DNA from 3 places in the Streptomyces sp. NPDC003011 genome. Region 1 is predicted to be linked to each of the others. Evidence: riboswitches for the same ligand, from Rfam matches in the RefSeq annotation. Region 1 holds a riboswitch; each other region holds the start of a gene.
What was found. A riboswitch is a leader RNA that binds a small molecule or an ion and turns the genes downstream of it on or off. The one in region 1 is predicted to bind cobalamin.
Positions count from the first base shown of each region.

Region 2: linked by a shared signal. The riboswitch ahead of ACWD0J_RS12405 (ribonucleoside-diphosphate reductase subunit alpha) and the one ahead of ACWD0J_RS19370 (cobalamin biosynthesis protein) in region 1 are both predicted to bind cobalamin.
Region 3: linked by a shared signal. The riboswitch ahead of ACWD0J_RS07205 (HoxN/HupN/NixA family nickel/cobalt transporter) and the one ahead of ACWD0J_RS19370 (cobalamin biosynthesis protein) in region 1 are both predicted to bind cobalamin.

Region 1 covers NZ_JBSFTY010000035.1:46,732-53,135, forward strand. Annotated here, with positions in the region: gene ACWD0J_RS19365 (cobyric acid synthase) at 1-895, opposite strand, end outside; gene ACWD0J_RS19370 (cobalamin biosynthesis protein) at 892-1,833, opposite strand; cobalamin riboswitch at 1,935-2,074, opposite strand; gene ACWD0J_RS19375 (hypothetical protein) at 2,256-2,477, opposite strand; gene ACWD0J_RS19380 (anion permease) at 2,521-3,771, opposite strand; gene ACWD0J_RS19385 (class II aldolase/adducin family protein) at 4,202-4,933, shown strand; gene ACWD0J_RS19390 (alpha/beta hydrolase family protein) at 5,022-6,149, shown strand; gene ACWD0J_RS19395 (hypothetical protein) at 6,367-6,404, shown strand, end outside.
Region 2 covers NZ_JBSFTY010000018.1:76,985-83,388, reverse strand. Annotated here, with positions in the region: gene ACWD0J_RS12410 (ribonucleotide-diphosphate reductase subunit beta) at 1-121, opposite strand, end outside; gene ACWD0J_RS12405 (ribonucleoside-diphosphate reductase subunit alpha) at 121-2,481, opposite strand; cobalamin riboswitch at 2,603-2,727, opposite strand; gene ACWD0J_RS12400 (GNAT family N-acetyltransferase) at 2,780-3,286, opposite strand; gene mctP (monocarboxylate uptake permease MctP) at 3,362-4,990, opposite strand; gene ACWD0J_RS12390 (DUF3311 domain-containing protein) at 4,987-5,259, opposite strand; gene ACWD0J_RS12385 (YbdD/YjiX family protein) at 5,379-5,579, opposite strand; gene ACWD0J_RS12380 (carbon starvation CstA family protein) at 5,551-6,404, opposite strand, start outside.
Region 3 covers NZ_JBSFTY010000009.1:109,629-116,032, forward strand. Annotated here, with positions in the region: gene ACWD0J_RS07200 (nucleoside hydrolase) at 1-792, shown strand, start outside; gene ACWD0J_RS07205 (HoxN/HupN/NixA family nickel/cobalt transporter) at 799-1,884, opposite strand; cobalamin riboswitch at 1,913-2,119, opposite strand; gene ACWD0J_RS07210 (ArsR/SmtB family transcription factor) at 2,200-2,556, shown strand; gene ACWD0J_RS07215 (LAETG motif-containing sortase-dependent surface protein) at 2,640-3,587, opposite strand; gene ACWD0J_RS07220 (glycoside hydrolase family 13 protein) at 3,837-5,504, shown strand; gene ACWD0J_RS07225 (DUF4142 domain-containing protein) at 5,501-6,214, opposite strand; gene ACWD0J_RS07230 (MOSC domain-containing protein) at 6,398-6,404, shown strand, end outside.

The DNA of each region.
Region 1 (6,404 bases):
CGGCCAGTTCCTCCGGCCGGTCCACGAACCGCACGACGACGCCCGGCTCGGCGGCCAGCGCGTCCACGTCCGTGAAGTTGGACATCAGCGGGACCGCGCAGACGGCGACCCGCAGCACGTCCTCGCCGACGGGCGGCGCGACGTTCGACTCCCGGACCGTCCCGCGCAGGGAGACCCGCAGCCCGTCCTCCTCGTCGATCCCGAGCCCGTGCCGGAAGGGCAGGACGCCGTAGGTGTGCCGCCCGGTGAGCCCGTGCAGCATGTCCAGCCCGGGTTCCAGCAGCGAGACGTCCCCGCGGAACTTGTTGACGAGGAACCCGGCGACGAGTTCCTGGTCTTCGGGGGACAGCAGGGCCACGGTGCCGAAGAAGGAGGCGAAGACCCCGCCACGGTCGATGTCGCCCACCACCAGCACCGGCAGCCGCGCGTTGCGCGCGATCCCCATGTTGACGATGTCCGTCCGCCGCAGATTGATCTCGGCGGGACTGCCGGCCCCCTCACAGATCACCGCGTCATACGTGCCCCGCAACGCGGCCAGACACTCCAGCACGGTCCCGAGGAGCCGCTGCTGGCGCCCGCCGTGATAGCCGCGCGCACTCATCTCGCCCACGGGCTTGCCCATGAGCACCACCTGGCTGCTCTGCTCGCCGCCCGGCTTGAGCAGCACGGGATTCATCAGCGCGGTCGGCTCGACCCGGCAGGCCTGCGCCTGCATGGCCTGCGCCCGCCCGATCTCGGCGCCCTCCCGGGTGACGAACGAGTTGAGGGACATGTTCTGCGCCTTGAAGGGCGCGACCTTGACCCCTTGGCGCACCAGCCACCGGCAGATCCCGGCGGTGACGACACTCTTGCCGGCGTCGGAGGTGGTACCGGCGACCAGGAGACCACCGTTCACGAGGCACGCCCCTTCACCACGCGGCGTGCGGCGACCGTGAGCCCGAGCGCGAGCAGGCCCACGCGGCGCGAGAGCCGTACGGCCCGTTCGACGTCCTCGGTCACCACGGCCCGCCCCCGCGCGTTCAGCACCGGCCGGTGCTCGACCCGGCCGCCGTACGACAGCGTCCCGCCCAGCCGCACGCCGAGCGCCCCCGCGAACGAGGCCTCCACGGGCCCGGCGTTGGGGCTCGGATGGTTCGCCGCGTCCGCCCGCCAGGCGCGCACGGCACCGCGCGGATCCGGGCCGGCCAGCGCCGCGAGGACGGCGGTCAGCCGCGCTCCGGGCCACCCGGCGACGTCGTCGAGCCGTGCGCAGGCCCACCCGTACCGCCGGTACCGGGGCGACTTGTGCCCGACCATGGCGTCGAGGGTGTTGACGGCCCGGAACCCGGCCAGCCCCGGCACACCGGCCACGGCCCCCCACACGAGCGCCCCCACCACGGCGTCGGAGGTGTTCTCGGCGACAGACTCCACGACCGCCCGCGCGATCCCGTCGGCGTCCAGGGACTGCGGATCCCGCCCGCACAGGTGCGGCAGCCGGGCCCGCGCGGCCTCGACGTCCCCCGCCTCCAGCGCCCGCCCGATGCTCCGCGCCTCCCTGGCCAGCGACGTCCCCCCGACGACGGCCCAGGTGACGGCGCCGGTCAGCGCGAGGGAAGCGGCGGGGGAGGGACGTACGGCACGGGCGGCGGCGGCCCCGAGCGCGACGGCGCCACCGGCGCACACCACGGCGTGCAGCGCGCCCCACCCCCGGTGGTCCCGCCACAGCACCCGTTCCACGGCGCCCGCGGCCCGCCCGAACACGGCGACCGGATGCCCGCGGTGAGGATCACCGAGGAGCAGGTCACCGAGGAGCCCGGCGGCGGCGCCGTACGCGTAGACGCGATCGGCACGCATGGGGTCAGCCGACCGCTGTCACAGACGGGGAGACGCTACTGAACCTCGAACGGCAGCCGAGCATGGCGATATGTCCTCACTCAGGGTGTCCACGCCCTGGTTCGACGAGACCGGCGACGAGAGTTCCTGGCTCCCGGGGCTTTCTGCCCCGGTGACAGTGGCGGGACCGCGCCGGACTCGCACCGGCTTCCTCTTCTGCCGCCGTACATGGCCCCGGCAGTCCACCACGGGGTTGGAAGAGCCGTCAACTTGCCGTTGACCTGCGCGGGGGGACTGTGGAGAACCCCACATCGCCGACGTGGCCAGGGCATCCGCGGGACCGGCCCGAAGGGCGCCCGCGGGGCCGGGCGGCGGTCCCGGAACGCCGACCGGGCGGGCCCGGAACCGAAGTTCCGGACCCGCCCGGCGGCCAGGTGCCCGTGTCAGGCCACGATCAGGTAGATCCCGTACGCGACCGCCGCGGTGCAGGCCGCGAAGCAGGCGTACGCGCCCGTGACCGCGAGGGCGGCCGAACCGCCCTGCTGCGCGGCCCGTTCCTGTCGCGACAGGCCCATGACGGCGAGGGTGAACAGGCCCACCAGGGCCACGGTGACCACGAGGCTGACACCGAAGACGGAGCCGAGGGCCGCCCAGTCGATCTTCATGCTGCTTCTTCCTTCGTACCGGTTCGTGCCGGGGTGGCGGGGCTCAGACGGTGGTCGTGGCCGGCGGGGCCGCGGGGTCGGCGGCGACCGCGACGGCCGGGGCCGGGATCGTGGCCGTCAGGTCCTCGGTCACCGTGCCCGTCGGCGGCGGGGTCACCGCGGCCATCGCCGCGGTCACCACTCCGGCCGGCTCCTCGGTGTCGCAGACGTTCGTGTGGTCGACGACCTCGCGGCGGGAGACCTTCCAGATCGCGGCGCTGGAGCCGACGAGGAAGACCGCCACGAGCGCCGTGCCCCAGGCGCCGAAGCCGGTCACGTACTCCGCGATCGCGCCGACCAGGGCCGCGGCGGGCAGGGTCAGGCCCCACGCCACGAACATCCGGGTCGCCGTCGACCAGCGGACCACGCCGCCCTTGCGGCCGAGGCCCGCGCCCATCACCGCGCCGGAGACGGAGTGCGTGGTGGAGAGGGAGAAGCCGAGGTGGGAGGAGGCCAGGATGACCGTGGCCGCGCTGGTCTGGGCGGCGAAGCCCTGCTGCGGCTGGAGGTCGGTCAGGCCCTTGCCCATGGTGCGGATGATGCGCCAGCCGCCGAGGTAGGTGCCGAGCGCGATGGCGATGCCCGCGGAGAGGATGACCCAGGTGGGCGGGTCCGAGTCGGGGGCGACGGCGCCGCCGGCGACCAGCGCCAGGGTGATGATGCCCATCGTCTTCTGCGCGTCGTTGGTGCCGTGGGCGAGCGAGACCAGGCCCGCCGAGGCGATCTGGCCCGCCCGGTAGCCCTTCTCCGCCGCCTTGCCGTCGGCCTTCTTGCCGAGCTTGTACGACAGGCGCGTCGCGAGCATCGCGGCCAGGCCCGCCACCAGCGGGGCCGCGATCGCCGGGATCAGCACCTTGGTGACGAGCACGTCGCCGTGCACCCCGCCGAAGCCCGCGGAGGCGACGGTGGCGCCGATGAGGCCGCCCATCAGGGCGTGCGAGGAGCTGGAGGGGAGTCCGACCAGCCAGGTCAGCAGGTTCCAGAGGATCGCGCCGACCAGGGCGGCGAAGATGACCTCGGGACGGATGCCGCTCTCGTCCACGAGACCCTTGGAGATCGTGTTGGCGACCTCCACGGAGAGGAAAGCGCCCACAAGGTTGAGCACGGCGGACATGGCCACCGCGACCTTGGGCTTGAGCGCGCCGGTCGAGATGGTCGTGGCCATCGCGTTGGCGGTGTCGTGGAAACCGTTCGTGAAATCGAACGCGAGTGCGGTTACTACCACAATCGCGAGGATCAGCGAGAAGTTTTCCATTTACCCAGGCAATCGTTCGAGGTCATTGGCCGGACGAACGTAAGCAACCTGAGTGAACGGAAGGTGAACTGAGGCGGGCCGCACGGTGTCCGGATGCTGCGGTTCTCGCACCGCCGCGCTTCGGCCGGCTCCGTGGGCCCCGTGCGGCCCGGGCACCCCTTGGCCACCCGCCGTCGGCGAACTCCCTCAGCCGGTTCAAAGACCCGTCGAAGAGATGTTGGTCACCCGGCGGGCTGCCGCCGTCACCGGGCGGCGGCCGGTGTGCCGCTTCACCTCGTCGCTGAACGCCTTGATCCACCCGGTCATCCGGGTCCTGCTCAGCCCGTGGCACATGCGCGAACGCGGCGCCACTTGGCCGTGGCCCTCCGCCAGTGGCCCGAAGTGCCTCCGCCCGGCGGCGAGTCGGCGCCGGGCCTGGCAGGATCGCCGCATGGCCGAGGAGCAGCGGGACCCGCGGGGTGGACGAGGCGCGCGAGCGGGCGCACCGGACGTGCCGGAGCCGCGGGGGAGGAGCGTGCGCCCCGAGGAGGCGCACGCCTGGGAGGCGCTCGTCGCGACGGCCCGCCGCACCGTGTCCGACGGACTGGTCGTCGGCACCTCCGGCAACGTCTCGGTGCGCGTCGAGGACACCGTGCTGGTCACACCGTCGGGCGTGCCCTACGACCGGCTCACGCCCACGGACGTCACCGGGGTCGACCTCAACGGCCGGCAGGTGCTCGGCACGCTCGTCCCCACCAGCGAACTGCCCATGCATCTGGCCGTCCACCGCACCACCGACGCCCGCGCCGTCGTCCACACCCACGCCGTGCACGCCACGGCCGTCTCCACGCTCGTCCCCGAGCTCCCGGCGATCCACTACATGGCCGGCGCGCTCGGCGGCACCGTCCGGGTCGCCCCGTACGCCCCCTACGGCACCGGCGAGTTGGCCGAGAACGTGCTCCACGCCCTCGCCGGGCGCACCGGCTGCCTCCTCCAGAACCACGGCACCCTCACCTACGGCGCCACCCTCGACCAGGCCTACGACCGCACCGCCCAGCTGGAGTGGATGTGCCGCCTGTGGCTGACGGCGTCCTCGGTGCCGGGACTGTCACCGACGCTGCTGACCGAGGCACAGGTGACGGAGGCAGGGGAGCGGCTGCGGACGTACGGGCAGCGGGGCTGAGGGGGCTTCGGTGAGATCCGCGCGGAAAGTGTCACTCCGGGCCGTCCTCCCGCTGGCCGCGGGCGCGGTGCGCCAGGACACTGGTGCCGTGCGCACTGTCAGAGCGACGGCCGCTGCCGTCACCGCCGTGCTGGGCGTCGGCGCCGCCGCGGTCGTCGCCGGCCGTCTCGCCGGCGACGCCGCCCTCAAGGCGCCGCCCGGCCGCCCGCTGCCCACCGAACCCAGGCTCACCGTGCACGCCACCGCGGCCGGCCGCATCGCCGTCACCCGCGACCTGGCGGCCCTGCGCCCCGGCACCTACGGCCTCGCCGGCGACGGCTCGCACGCGGTCGTCGGTCCCGTCCTCGGCACGGAGGCCCACTCCGCCGACACCGTCGTACGCCGTCTGGAACGCGTCACGCGCGGCACCCTGAAACCCGGGGACAAGGTCTGGTTCACCCCCAACGTGCACGTCGGCGACCCGGGCACCGCCCTCGGCCTGGACCACACGGACGTCGAGGTGCCCGGCGAACTGGGCCCGTTGCCCGCGTGGTTGACGCCCGGCGTGCGGGACATCTGGGTGATCGCGGTGCACGGCCTGGGCACCACCCGCGAACACCCCCTGAACGTGCTGGAGTTCGTGCACCGTCTCCGCTTCCCGGTGCTCACCCTCGCCTACCGCGGCGACCTCGGCGCCCCCCGCCCGCCGGACGGGCTGAACCACCTCGGCGAGACCGAGTGGCGCGACCTGGACGCCGCCGTCCGGTACGCCCTGCGCAACGGTGCCCGCCAGGTCGTCCTGCACGGCTGGTCCACCGGCGCCACCATGGCGCTGCGCGCCGCCGCGCGCTCCACGGCGCACGACCGGATCGCGGGGCTCGTCCTGGACTCCCCGGTCCTCGACTGGCAGGCGACCCTGCGCGCCCTCGCCACGGCCCGCCGCACCCCCGGCGCCCTGCTGCCGCTCGCGGTACGCGCCGTCCAGGGCCGCACCGGTCTGTCCGCCGACCGCCTCGCCGGCGTCCCCGCCCCCGGCCGGCCCCTCCCGCCGACCCTCGTCTTCCACGGCCCGGACGACCGGGTGGCCCCCTGGAGCCACTCCCGCCGCCTCGCCGACGCCCATCCCCGCCGCGTCATCCTCCACCCGGTCCGGCACGCGCCCCACGCGGCCATGTGGAACGCCGACCCGGCGGTCTACGAGGAGACGCTGCGCCGCTTCCTGACCCCGCTGATGTGACCGCGCCGAAACCGGTCGCGCGCCCCGCTCGGCCGGCCGCGCTCCACCCGGCGCGCGGCACCGCGTCCACGCCCCGCCCCACAGGTTCCGTTTAACGCCGTACCAGTGGCCTGAACTCGGCTTACGGCCACCCGCACGGGCCCGGTACCGGCCCTCCCCGTCGCCCGCCGTGACATTCCGTTTGGGTTTTCGGACCGTCAACCGGAAGACTGCACCCGTGACGTCCCGTATCCCGCGCGACTCCAGGCTTCGACT
Region 2 (6,404 bases), on a different contig from region 1:
CCTCCACGGTCCAGGTGTTCTTGATGGCGTCCCGGTAGCGCTCGTAGAAGTCCGGGTAGCGCATGGGGCGCAGGGTGAGTTCGAAGCCGGGGTCGAGAAGGTTCTTCACGGTGGAGCTCATCACTGACAGGCCTCGCAGGACTCGGGGTTCTCCAGGAAGCAGGCGACGGCCTCTTCGGGGGCCGGCACCCGCGCGGGGGCGGTGGCCTGCGCGGCGCGGGCGATGCGGGTCGCCGGGCGCGAGCGCAGGTAGTACGTCGTCTTCAGCCCCGACTTCCAGGCGTACGCGTACATCGAGGAGAGCTTGCCGATGGTCGGCGTCTCCAGGAACAGGTTCAGCGACTGGGACTGGTCCAGGAACGGCGTCCGGGCCGCCGCCATGTCGATCAGGCCGCGCTGCGGGATCTCCCACGCCGTGCGGTACAGCGCCCGTACCTCCTCGGGGATCCAGGTGAAGGCCCGCACCGAGCCGTTCGCCTCGCGCAGGGCCTCGCGGGTGCGCGCGTCCCAGACGCCGAGCCGCTTCAGATCGTCCACCAGGTACGAGTTGACCTGGAGGAACTCGCCGGACAGCGTCTCCCGTTTGAACAGGTTGGACACCTGCGGCTCGATGCACTCGTACGCGCCCGCGATCGACGCGATGGTGGCGGTGGGCGCGATGGCGAGCAGCAGGGAGTTGCGCAGGCCGGTGGCGGCGATCCGGGCCCGCAGGGCGGCCCACCGCTCCGGCCAGGCCAGGTCGGTGTCGTAGTGGTCGGGGTGCAGCACCCCTCTGGCCGTACGGGTCTTCTCCCAGGCCGGCAGCGGGCCGTTGCGCTCGGCGAGGCCGGCGGAGGCCTCGTACGCGGCGAGCATGACGCGCTCGGCGATCCGGGTGGACAGCCGCCTGGCCGCAGGCGCGTCGAAGGGCAGGCGCAGCTGGAAGAAGACGTCCTGCAGGCCCATCACGCCGAGGCCGACCGGGCGCCACCTGGCGTTGGAGCGGCCCGCCTGCTCGGTCGGGTAGTAGTTGATGTCGACGACCCGGTCGAGGAAGGTGACGGCGGTGCGGACGGTGGCGTCCAGCCGCTCCCAGTCGATGTCCCCGCTCCCGCGGTCGACGAAGGCGCCGAGGTTGACCGAGCCCAGGTTGCAGACCGCCGTCTCCCCGTCGTCCGTGACCTCCAGGATCTCCGTGCACAGGTTCGAGGAGTGGACCACGTGACCCGGCTCGGCCGTCTGGTTGGCGGTGCGGTTGGCGGCGTCCTTGAAGGTCATCCAGCCGTTGCCGGTCTGCGCGAGGGTGCGCATCATGCGGCCGTACAGGTCGCGGGCGGGGAGGGTCTTGCGGGCGAGGCCCGCCTCCTCCGCGGCGCGGTAGGCGGCGTCGAACTCCTCGCCCCACAGGTCGACCAGCTCGGGCACGTCGGACGGCGAGAACAGCGACCACGGCGCGTCGGCGTCGACCCGGCGCATGAACTCGTCCGGGACCCAGTGCGCGAGGTTCAGGTTGTGCGTACGGCGGGCGTCCTCGCCGGTGTTGTCGCGCAGCTCCAGGAACTCCTCGATGTCGGCGTGCCAGGTCTCCAGGTAGACCGCCGCGGCGCCCTTGCGCCGGCCGCCCTGGTTCACGGCGGCGACCGAGGCGTCCAGGGTCTTCAGGAACGGGACGATGCCGTTGGAGTGCCCGTTGGTGCCGCGGATCAGCGAACCGCGGGCGCGGACGCGGGAGTAGGCGATGCCGATGCCGCCCGCGTGTTTCGAGAGCCGGGCCACCTGGTGGTAGCGGTCGTAGAGGGAGTCCAGCTCGTCCTTCGGGGAGTCGAGGAGGTAGCAGGACGACATCTGGGGGTGCCGGGTGCCGGAGTTGAAGAGGGTGGGGGAGGAGGGGAGGTAGTCGAGGCGGCTCATGAGGGCGTGGAGCGCGGCGACTTCGTCCAGCGCGCGGGCGGTGTCGTCCTCGGCGAGGCCCGACGCCACCCGGAGCATGAAGTGCTGGGGCGTCTCGATGACCTTGCGGGTGGTCGGGTGCCGGAGGAGATAGCGGCTGTGCAGGGTGCGCAGGCCGAAGTAGCCGAAGCGGTCGTCGGCGTGCGGGTCGATCAGCGCGTCGAGCCGGGCGGCGTGGACCCGTACGAACTCGGCCGTGCGGTCGGCGATGAGCCCTTCCCGGTGCCCCACGGCCACGGAGTCGGTGAAGGCCGTGACGCCCTGCGAGGCCGCCTCGGCGCGGATGCCGATCGTCAGCAGACGGGCGGCCAGCCGCGAGTAGGCGGGGTCCTCGGAGATGAGGCCGGCCGCCGCCTCCGTGGCCAGCTCGCGCAGCTCCGCCTCGTCCGCCCGCGCGGACCGGCCGCGCAGCGCGGCGGCGGCGACCCGTCCGGGGTCGGCGTCGGGGAGGTCGGCGGTCAGCTCGGCCAGGGTCCGCAGTAACGCGGTTCCCGGGCCGTCGGGCGCCACCGGGGTGGTCGCTGAGGCCGGATCGACTGGCGCGATGGTCACGTGGGGCTCTCCCTCGCTCGGCACGGAGGCCTCGCGGTGGGCAGGGGGCGGCACGAGCGCACGCGGCGTCGCGTCACCGGCCCATTCCACGAGGCCCGGACGTCAGGGCACCCGGACCGTACGGCCGGGCGCGCTGTCGGCAGGTCCTCGGACTGGACAAGGCGTGCGTACGCACGCATGTACACCGTTGCGGGACAGTTCCGGATTCACACCGGATTCCCCTGCGGCGACAGCGAGCACGAGCATACATCTTGTGCCGGGCGAGGGAAGAACCCCCATATGTTGTGTCGCGCCGGTCTCAGAGCGTCAACTCGTAGGTGAGGAGGGTGATGTCGGCCAGCTCCGGGACCGGGTTCCAGTCCCGTGCCGGGGTACGGACGAAGCCGAGGCGTTCGTAGACGCGGTGGGCGGCGCGCATGGTGCGCTGGGTCGACAGGACGATGCCCGTGCAGCCGTCCATGGTCCGCGCCCGGTCGACGCAGGCACGGACGAGGGCCTCCCCGGCGCCGCGTCCGCGGGCCGCCCGGTCGACGGCGAGCATCCGTATCTCCGCCTCTCCAACGCGGGCGAGGTCGGCCATGGGGCCGCCGGACGGGACGAAGGTGACGCCGCCGAGGAGGTGCCCGCCCCGGGTGGCCACCAGGACGTCCGCGGCGGCCGCCCGCTTGGCCACGTCCCTCAGCTCACCGAGGTAGGGGTCGGCCTCCCCGAAGTCGAGGAGCCCGTCCTGGAGGTAGGCCCGGGCGGTGAGCTCGCCGAGGGGCTCGTACTCGTGCGGGTCCGCCCGCCGGATCACCATGTCCATGCGGGGCAGTGTGCATCAGGGGAACGGCGACGGGCCGCCGGATTTCTCCGACGGCCCGTCATCACGTACGGCGGCTCAGTGTGCGGCCCCCGCCGTCGCCGGCGGCAGCTCCACCTGGACGCCCGGGTCGCCCGCGTCGGCCGTGTAGTCCGCCGGGGAGGTCTCGTCGATGCCGTCCGGGGCCTTCAGCGCCCTCAGTGCGAAGGTCAGCACCACCGTCACCACCACGTTCAGCACGAACGCCGTCAGGCCGATGTAGCCGATCTCACCGATGCCGGGGATCTCCTTCGACGAGCCGCCGAAGTGCTTCTGCGTCGGCGAGGCCACGCCGTACGCGGCGGCCGTGCCGTAGACCATGCCGACCGCCCAGCCGCCGAGCAGGGCCCAGCGGTGGAACCAGCGGGTGAACAGGCCGCCGACCAGGGCCGGGAAGGTCTGCAGGATCCAGATGCCGCCGAGCAGCTGGAAGTTGATCGCGACCGTCTTGTCCATCGTCAGGACGAAGGCCAGCGCGCCCACCTTCACCAGCAGCGAGACCAGCTTGGAGACCTTGGTCTCCTGCGCCGGCGTGGCGTCCGGCTTGATGAAGTCCTTGTAGATGTTGCGGGTGAACAGGTTCGCCGCCGCGATCGACATGATGGCCGCGGGGACGAGGGCGCCGATACCGATCGCCGCGAACGCCACGCCCGCGAACCAGTCCGGGAACATGTCCTCGAACAGCTGCGGGATCGCCAACTGCCCGTTGGAGACCTTGACCCCGGCCGCGATGGCCATGAAGCCCAGCAGGGCGAGCAGGCCCAGCATCAGCGAGTACAGCGGCAGGATCGTGGTGTTGCGGCGGATCACCTCACGGCTGCGCGAGGACAGCGTCGCCGTGATCGAGTGCGGGTACATGAAGAGCGCCAGCGCGGAGCCCAGCGCCAGCGTGGCGTACGTCCACTGGCCCGCCTCGGCCGGGACCAGCGCACCGCGCGGCGCGCCCGTCGCCGGGTTGGGCTGGCTGAACGCCTCGCCCGCCTTGGCGAAGATGTCGTCGAAGCCGCCCAGCTTGATCGGGATGTAGATGATCGCCACCGCGATGACGAGGTAGATCAGCGTGTCCTTCACGAACGCGATCAGCGCGGGCGCCCGCAGCCCCGACGAGTACGTGTACGCCGCCAGCACGCCGAAGGCGATCAGCAGCGGCAGGTCCTTGACGAACCAGTGGGTGTCCTCACCGCCGCCGACGCCCATCACGTCCAGCACCGCCTGGATGCCGACCAGTTGGAGCGCGATGTACGGCATCGTCGCCAGGATGCCGGTGACGGCCACCGCCAGCGACAGCCCCTTCGAGCCGAAGCGCCCGCGCACGAAGTCCGAGGTCGTCACGTACCCGTGCTTGTGCGAGACCGACCACAGGCGCGGCAGGAAGGTGAAGATCAGCGGGTAGACCAGGATGGTGTACGGCACCGCGAAGAAGCCGGCCGCGCCCGCCGCGTAGATCGCCGCCGGGACGGCAACGAAGGTGTACGCCGTGTACAGGTCGCCGCCGAGCAGGAACCAGGTGACCCAGGTGCCGAACGACCGGCCGCCCAGGCCCCATTCGTCGAGGCTGTGCTCGTTCTCGGCCTTGCGCCAGCGCGCGGCCAGGAAGCCCAGGACGGTGACGGCCAGGAAGAAGAAGATGAAGACGGCGAGCGCGACGCCGTTGACTCCGTCGTTCACTTCGACGCACCCCCGTCCGTGGACCGGGCGGCGGCGCGGGCGCGCTGGTCACGCTGCCACAGCTGGTACGCGATCATCGTCAGCGCGGTGGAGACGAGCACCCAGGCCATCTGGTACCAGTAGAAGAACGGTATGCCGATGAACGTGGGATCGGTCTTGGCGTACGAACCCACCCACAGCATCGCCACGAACGGTGCGACGAGACAGAGGCCGATCACCACACGTGCCGGTGTCACCACCGGTGGCCTCACTTCAGGCGCATCTGACATGTCGCGGCTCCGTTCCCTCAGTGATCACCTGTGTAATGCGCAGGGCAATCTAGGTCACGGTGTCGCGGGAGCGGAACCCCTCGTCCGCATACCGGTATGTGTCGGTTCTGTGTCGGCCGTCAGCAGCAGCGGAAGCCCTGTCGGGGGTCCTTCTCCTGCCGGTCCGTGCGCATCCGCTCGAAGTCGCGCCGGGAGGGCACCCGCGCCTCCGGGTGCCCCTTGCGCACGTGCGCGACATAGCGGTCGTACGCCGACTCGTCGGTCAGCTCCCGCACATACCAGCGCACCCCTCTAAACGCCCGTACCAGAGCCGACCGCACGGCGCTCCTCCTCCTTCTCCTCGCGCGTGGGGAACAGCCCGGCCGGAGCGACGATCTTCGACTCGACGTACGGCGTCTCGCTCAGCGTGGACAGCGCCGGGCGGCGCACGTGCCGGACGCAGACCCGGGCCGCGTCGGCGATCACGACCACGATCAGCAGCGCGAGGACGGCCGACAGGACGCCGTCCACCGTGGAGTTGGTGACCACGGTGTGCATGTCGTCCATGGTCTTGGCGGGCGGCAGCACCTCGCCCCGGTCGATGGCGTCCTGGAACACGGACCGCTGCTGGAAGAAGCCGACCTTCGGATCGCTGGAGAACACCTTCTGCCAGCTCGCCGTCAGCGTGACCGTGGCGTCCCAGGCGAGCGGAACCCCCGTGATCCAGGCCCACTTGAGGCGTCCGGACTTCACCAGCAGGGTCGTGCAGACGGCCAGCGCGACCGCCGCGAGCAGCTGGTTGGAGATGCCGAAGATCGGGAACAGCTGGTTGATCCCGCCGAGGGGCTCGTGGACGCCGACCCACAGGAAGTAACCCCACAGGGCGCACACGGCCGCGCTGGTGGCGACCAGGCCGGGCTTCCAGCTCACGTCCCGGAAGGGCCGGTAGACGTTGCCCAGCATGTCCTGGAGCATGAACCGGCCGACGCGGGTGCCGGCGTCCAGCGCGGTCAGGATGAACAGCGCCTCGAACATGATCGCGAAGTGGTACCAGAAGGCCTTCAGGCTCCCGCCCGTCACCTCGGAGAAGATCTCCGAGACGCCGACGGCCAGCGTGGGCGCGCCGCCGGTGCGGGAGAGCAGGGAGGACTCCTCGACGTTCTCCG
Region 3 (6,404 bases), on a different contig from region 1:
CAGGCCGGGGCGCCCGGCATCCCGGTCGCCCGGGGCGCCGAGCGCCCGCTGATCGAGCGGGTCCGCACGGCCCGGCACGTGCACGGCGAGGACGGGATGGGCGACCTCGGGCTGCCCGCGCCCACCCGGACGCCGGTCGACGTGGACGCCGTCACCCTCCTCCGGCGCGAGATCCTCGCCTGCCCGAGGCCGGTCACCCTGATCCCGATGGCACCCCTGACGAACATCGCTCTGCTCCTGCGCACCCACCCGGAGGTGGTCCGCAACATCGAGCGGATCGTGTTCATGGGCGGCGCGGTGGCCACCGGGAACGCCACACCCGTCGCGGAGTTCAACGTGTGGCACGACCCGGAGGCGGCGGCCGTCCTGCTCACCGCGGGCGTGCCGATCACCATGTACGGCCTGGACGTCTTCCAGCAGGTCCTGGTCCCGGCGGCGGACGTGCGGCGGCTGCGCGCCGCGGCCGAGCCCCGCCTGCGGCTGGCCGGCGAGCTCCTCGCCCACCGCGACCCGGCCACCTCCGGCGACCCGACCCCCACCGGTGGTCTGGGCGACGCGGGCGCGGTCTGCGCGGTCGTCGACCCGGAGGGGATCACCACCGAGCCGCTGCCGGTCGAGGTGAGCCTGGCCCCGGGCCCCGCCCGGGGCCAGACGATCGTCGACCGCCGCCCGCGCCCCGGCGAGTCCGAGATCCACCAGGGCGTCCGCGACAAGCCCCTGGTGGACGTGGCGTTGGGCGTCGACGTGGAGCGGTACGTCAAGCTGTGGCTGACGACCGTCGAGGGGGTCTGACCGGCCTCAGCGCGTCTCCGCGGCCGGCCGCACCGCCCACCGCTGCTCCACTTTGGCGACCTTCCAGTACGACACCGCCGCCGCCCACACCACCACGAACAGGCCGACGATGACGTAGCCCACGTTGTCGAGGTCGATGCCGGCGATCCACGTGGTGAGCGTGTCGCTGAGGGCGAGCTTCTCGTGCAGGACGCCGATGAGCTGGATGGTGCCGATGATGAAGGCCACCGCGATGGACAGGCCGGTGATCGTGAGGTTGTAGAAGACCTTGCGGACGGGGTGGGAGAACGCCCACTGGTAGGCGAAGTTCATGAACGTGCCGTCGAGCGTGTCGAACAGGCTCATGCCGGCCGCGAACAGCAGCGGCAGGCAGAGGATCGCGTACCAGGGCAGTCCGGCCGCCGCGCCCGAGCCCGCCATCACCATCAGGGTGACCTCGGTGGCCGTGTCGAAGCCGAGGCCGAAGAGGAAGCCCAGCGGGAACATCTGGCCGGGGCGGCTGATCGACCTGGTGAGACGGCCCAGGATCCGGTTCATGAACCCCCGCGAGTCCAGGTGCTGTTCCAGCTCCTTCTCGTCGTACGTCCCCGCCCGCATCGCCCGGAACACCCTCAGGATGCCGAGCAGGGCGACCAGGTTGAGGGCGGCGATGAGATAGAGGAACGCCCCGGAGACCGTCGTACCGACCACACCCAGGACCTGGTGGGTGCGCGACTGGTCGTTCAGGAGGGTGCCCGCGAGCGCGGCGCCGCCCGCCACCAGCGCGGCCATCACCACGACGACACTGGAGTGGCCGAGCGCGAACCAGAACCCCACCGACACCGGCCGCTTGCCGTCGGCCATCAGCTTGCGGGTGGTGTTGTCGATCGCGGCGATGTGGTCGGCGTCGAAGGCGTGCCGCATGCCGAGGGTGTACGCGGTGATGCCGAGGCCGATCCCGAAGGCCTTGTCACCCACCTCGTAGTGACCGGGGACGACGACCAGGAGCAGGAGGCCGAAGGCGACGACGTGCAGGGCGGCGATGACGGCCATCAGGCCCACCGTCCGCACGGTGTCCTCGCGCCGCCAGCGGAAGGAAACAGGCTCGGTCATGCGATCACGCTCCAGCACCTCGTGGATCACTTCGTGAGATGCCGTGGCCGGTCTCCTGGCTTACGGGTCGTACGTGCGCGCACCTGCCTTCCCGGCCCCCTCGCGGTGGCCAGTGGCTGTCCCTTCCGGGACGGCGGTACGCGAACTCCCCGATCACAGTGGCGAGGGCCGCTCCGGACTGGCCCCCTGAAGGGGCGTCACCGGCTTCCCGAGCACCACGGCCCGCCCACCGTAGGGCGGCACGCGCTCTCCTGCATAGCTGCGCACCTGCGCAGGTATGGAAGATCACATCAGGGTGCCTGCGAGGATGGCGGTATGCATCTCGTTCCGGCCGACCGAGCGGATCGCCGCACCATCGACGGGCACCGGGTGTGCGACGCGATCGCCGCGATCGGCGAACCCGGCCAGGTGCGCGCCTGGGCCGGCCGCTTCTCGCTGCTCGCCGACCCGAAGCGGCTCGCGCTGCTGCTCGCGCTGCACCGCACGGGACCGTTGGCGGTGTCCGACCTGGCGATCGCCACGGGGATGAACGACCCGGCGGTCTCGCAGGCGCTGCGGCTGCTGCGGGCGGCGGGCGTCGTGGAGGGGGAGAAGGAGGGGCGGATCGTGCGGTACCGGGTGGTGGACGGGGACGTCGCGGCGCTGCTCAGGCACTGCGCCGCAGACGGCTGAGGGCCCCGGGGGTGCGCCTGTGGCTCCCCGGGGCCCGTCCGTCCGCCCGCCCGACGCGGCGCGCCGGGCGCCCGGTTCGTGTCCTACGCGCGCGTGGCCTTGCGGCGCCGCGTCGCCATCACGAGGCCCGCGCCGCCCGCGAGCAGCACCGCCGCGCCGATCGCGATCGGGCCCGTGCTGCTGTCGGCGCCGGTCTCCGCGAGGTCACCGCCGCCGCCGTTCGGCGCGGGTGCCGGGGCGGCGCTGGACTCGGCGGCCGACGGCGCCGGGGAGCCGGTGGACGGCGCCTCGGTGGCCGGCGTCGCGCTCGCCGGCGGCTCCGTGGCCGGCGGGGTCGTCCCCTCGGCCGGCGCCGACGGCTCGGCGGACTCCGGGGCGGAGGGGGTCGGAGCCGGGGTGGCCGGCGGCTCGGACGGGGCCGTCGTGCAGTCCTTCGTGCCGCCGTTCCAGGCGGCGATCAGCTTGTCCTTGATGACCGGGCGGTCCGGGCCCTTGGGCAGGTCGCCGTGGACGAGGCCGTCCTTCGCGTCGAGCTCGCCGTCGAACTTCACCGCGCCCCGGTAGAGGTCGACCTGCGCGAAGCAGCCCGCGTCCGGTATCGCGATGTCCAGGGACTCGGTCTGCCCCGGCTTCACGGTCACCGTGTCGAAGTCGACGAAGACCTGCTCGCCGGAGGTGGCGAAGGTGGCGCCGTGGGCGAGGTAGGAGGCGAGGGAGGCGGTGCAGGTGGCGGCGTCTCCGGCGGTGCGGACCTTGATGTGGACCTTGCCGTCGTCGGTGGGCCTGAGGTTCTGGTCGTCGACCTTGACCGAGTCGAAGAAGCCCGTGCCGTCCAGGGAGAACTGGCACCGGTCGGTCCCGGTCTCCGTACCCGCGCCCGTGCCCGGCCGGTAGGTGCCGCCGGAGTTCCAGCCGTCGCCGCCGGGAGTGCCGTGGGCCCAGGAGGTGGGGGCGGAGACGGCACAGAGGACGAGCGCCGCGGCGCCCGTTCCCAGCAGGCGGCGCGCGGTGACACGTCTGGCTATGGACATGCGGATCCCATCGGGGTGAGTGGTCTGAGAAAAACACTGGGCTCATTGGTCACATGCGCCACAGTGCCCGCACATCCTGGATCCCCCCGCTGAACGCTGTCAACCTGCGCGTATGCAGGGGGAGTTCAAGAAGCCATCACATTTCTGCCACAGGAGGAATGAAGTGCTCCGGACGGCGTTCGAGTTCCCTTTCCCGACAATGGGGACAGGTACCTGAGTGCCGTCCACCACCGCCACGAGGGAGACCGCGTGACCGAGTCCCTGCCCGACCGAACCGACCTCTCGTCCAAGGACCCCAACTGGTGGCGGCAGGCCGTCGTCTACCAGATCTACCCCCGCAGCTTCGCCGACGCGGACGGCGACGGACTCGGGGACCTCAAGGGCATCACTCGGCGGCTGGCCCATCTCGCCGCCCTCGGTGTCGACGCCCTGTGGCTGAGCCCCTTCTACCCCTCCGAACTCGCCGACGGCGGCTACGACGTCGCCGACTACCGGGACGTCGACCCGCGCCTGGGCACCCTGGACGACTTCGACGCCCTGGCCGCCGAGGCGCACCGCCTCGGCCTGAAGGTGATCGTCGACCTCGTCCCCAACCACACCTCCCACCAGCACGCCTGGTTCCAGGAGGCCCTCACCGCCGGCCCCGGCTCACCCGCCCGCGACCGCTACGTCTTCCGCGACGGACGCGGCCCGCACGGCGAACACCCGCCCACCGACTGGCAGTCCGTCTTCGGCGGCAGCGCCTGGCGGCGGGTGCCGGACGGCCAGTGGTACCTGCATCTGTTCGCCCCCCAGCAGCCCGACCTGAACTGGGCGAACGAGGAGGTGCGCGCCGACTTCCGCACCACCCTGCGCTTCTGGTCCGACCGCGGGGTGGACGGCTTCCGCGTCGACGTCGCCCACGCCCTGGCCAAGGACCTGAGCGAACCCCTGCGCGACCTCGGCGCCCCGGAACTCAGCGGCGAGGAGACGCTGGCCGCGTTCCCGCCCGGCACCCACCCCTTCTACGACCGCGACGAGGTCCACGAGATCTACCGCGACTGGCGCAAGATCCTCGACGCCTACCGCCCGCCCCGCATGGCCGTCGCCGAGGCCTGGGTCCCGGGCGTGCGACGCGCGCTGTACGCCCGCCCCGACGAACTCGGCCAGGCCTTCAACTTCGAGTACCTCCAGACGGGCTGGGACGCCGGCGCCCTGCGCCAGGTCATCACCGACTCGCTGGCCGACGCACGGACCGCGGGGGCGTCGGCCACCTGGGTCCTGTCCAACCACGACGTCATCCGCCACACCTCCCGGCTGATGCTCCCGCCCGGCACCGACGACAACGCCTGGCTGCTGTCCGGCGGCCACGCCCCCGCGATCGACACCGCGGCGGGCCTGCGCCGCGCCCGGGCGGCCACCCTCCTGATGCTGGCGCTGCCCGGATCGTCGTACGTCTACCAGGGCGAGGAACTCGGCCTGCCCGAGGTGGCCGACCTGCCCGTAGAGGTGCTCCAGGACCCGATCTGGGAGCAGACGGGCCGGGTCCGCAAGGGACGCGACGGATGCCGGGTGCCGCTGCCGTGGACGACGACGGGCCCCTCGTACGGCTTCGGGTCCGGCGGCGCCTGGCTGCCGCAGCCGGAGAGCTTCGCGGGGTACGCCGTCGAGGCCCAGGACGGGACCGAGGGCTCGACCCTGGAGTTCTACCGCACGGCCCTCAGGCTGCGCCGCAAGCTCCAGGAGGGCGAGTCGCTGACCTGGGCGGACGACACCCCGGCCGGGGTGCTGGACTTCGCCCGCCACGACGGCTGGCGGTGTGTCGCCAACCTGTCTCAGAGGGCCGTGCCCCTGCCGGCCGGGGAGGTGCTGCTGAGCAGCGCGCCCCTGACGGACGGGCTGCTCGGGCCGGACACCACCGTCTGGCTGACGTCCTAGCCGGCGGCGTTCGGGTTGGCCGTCGGGGTCGCGGTGCTGGTCGCCGGCGGGCTGAGCACGACGATGGGCTCACCGGGCTGCGGCGGGGGCGGCGTGAGCTGCTCGTCGGGCAGCTTGGGCGGGGTGGTCTGCTGGAAGAGGGCCTGGTCGTAGTTGACCAGGCCGGTCTTCTCCATGACCGTGATGTGGTCCAGGACGGTGTCGTTGGCCTGGTCGGCCAGCTGCCGCACCAGGCTGTTCTTCGTGGTCGAACGGATCTTGGCGACCGTGTTGAAGATCGAACCGTGCGTGGTCCGCAGGATGTTGGCGAAGTTCGAGTCGAACTCCCTGCCGGTGTTCGAGTCGATCTGGTTCACGAAGGCCACCTGCTGCGGACTCGCCACGTTCGGCAGGGTGATGTTCAGCATCGGGGCGATCTGGCGGCACATGGCGTCCAGTCCGGCGTGCCCGTCGATGAGGTGCTCGCCCGCCGTGACGACCTCCTTGGTCGTCCCCTTCTTCAGGGCGATCTGACCCAGCGGGTACTCCCACAGCCCGGCCGCGCGCACCTTCACCACGAAGTCCCGGTCCTGCTCCGTCAGCGGCCCCCACTGCGTCTGCGCGATGATCCGGTCCTGAGCACTGGAAACGGTGCTGAGGCCGAGCATCGACGGATAGGCGAGCGCCCCCAAGGTCAGCGTGAGGGCACCGCCCACGAAGAGAGTTCCCATCGCGTTCCGCGAAAAGCGCACCATGCCTCCTGCCCGTTCGAGGGCCCACCGGTCGGCGGGCCTGACGGAGAGGAGTACGGATGGGAACCGGCTCGGAGTCTATAGAAAGGGTAAAGAAATCCGTGCGGTGGTCGGGTGGCACGGGCTAGCTTCGGCGGAGGCGACCGAGGGGAGGGCCGGATCATGGCCG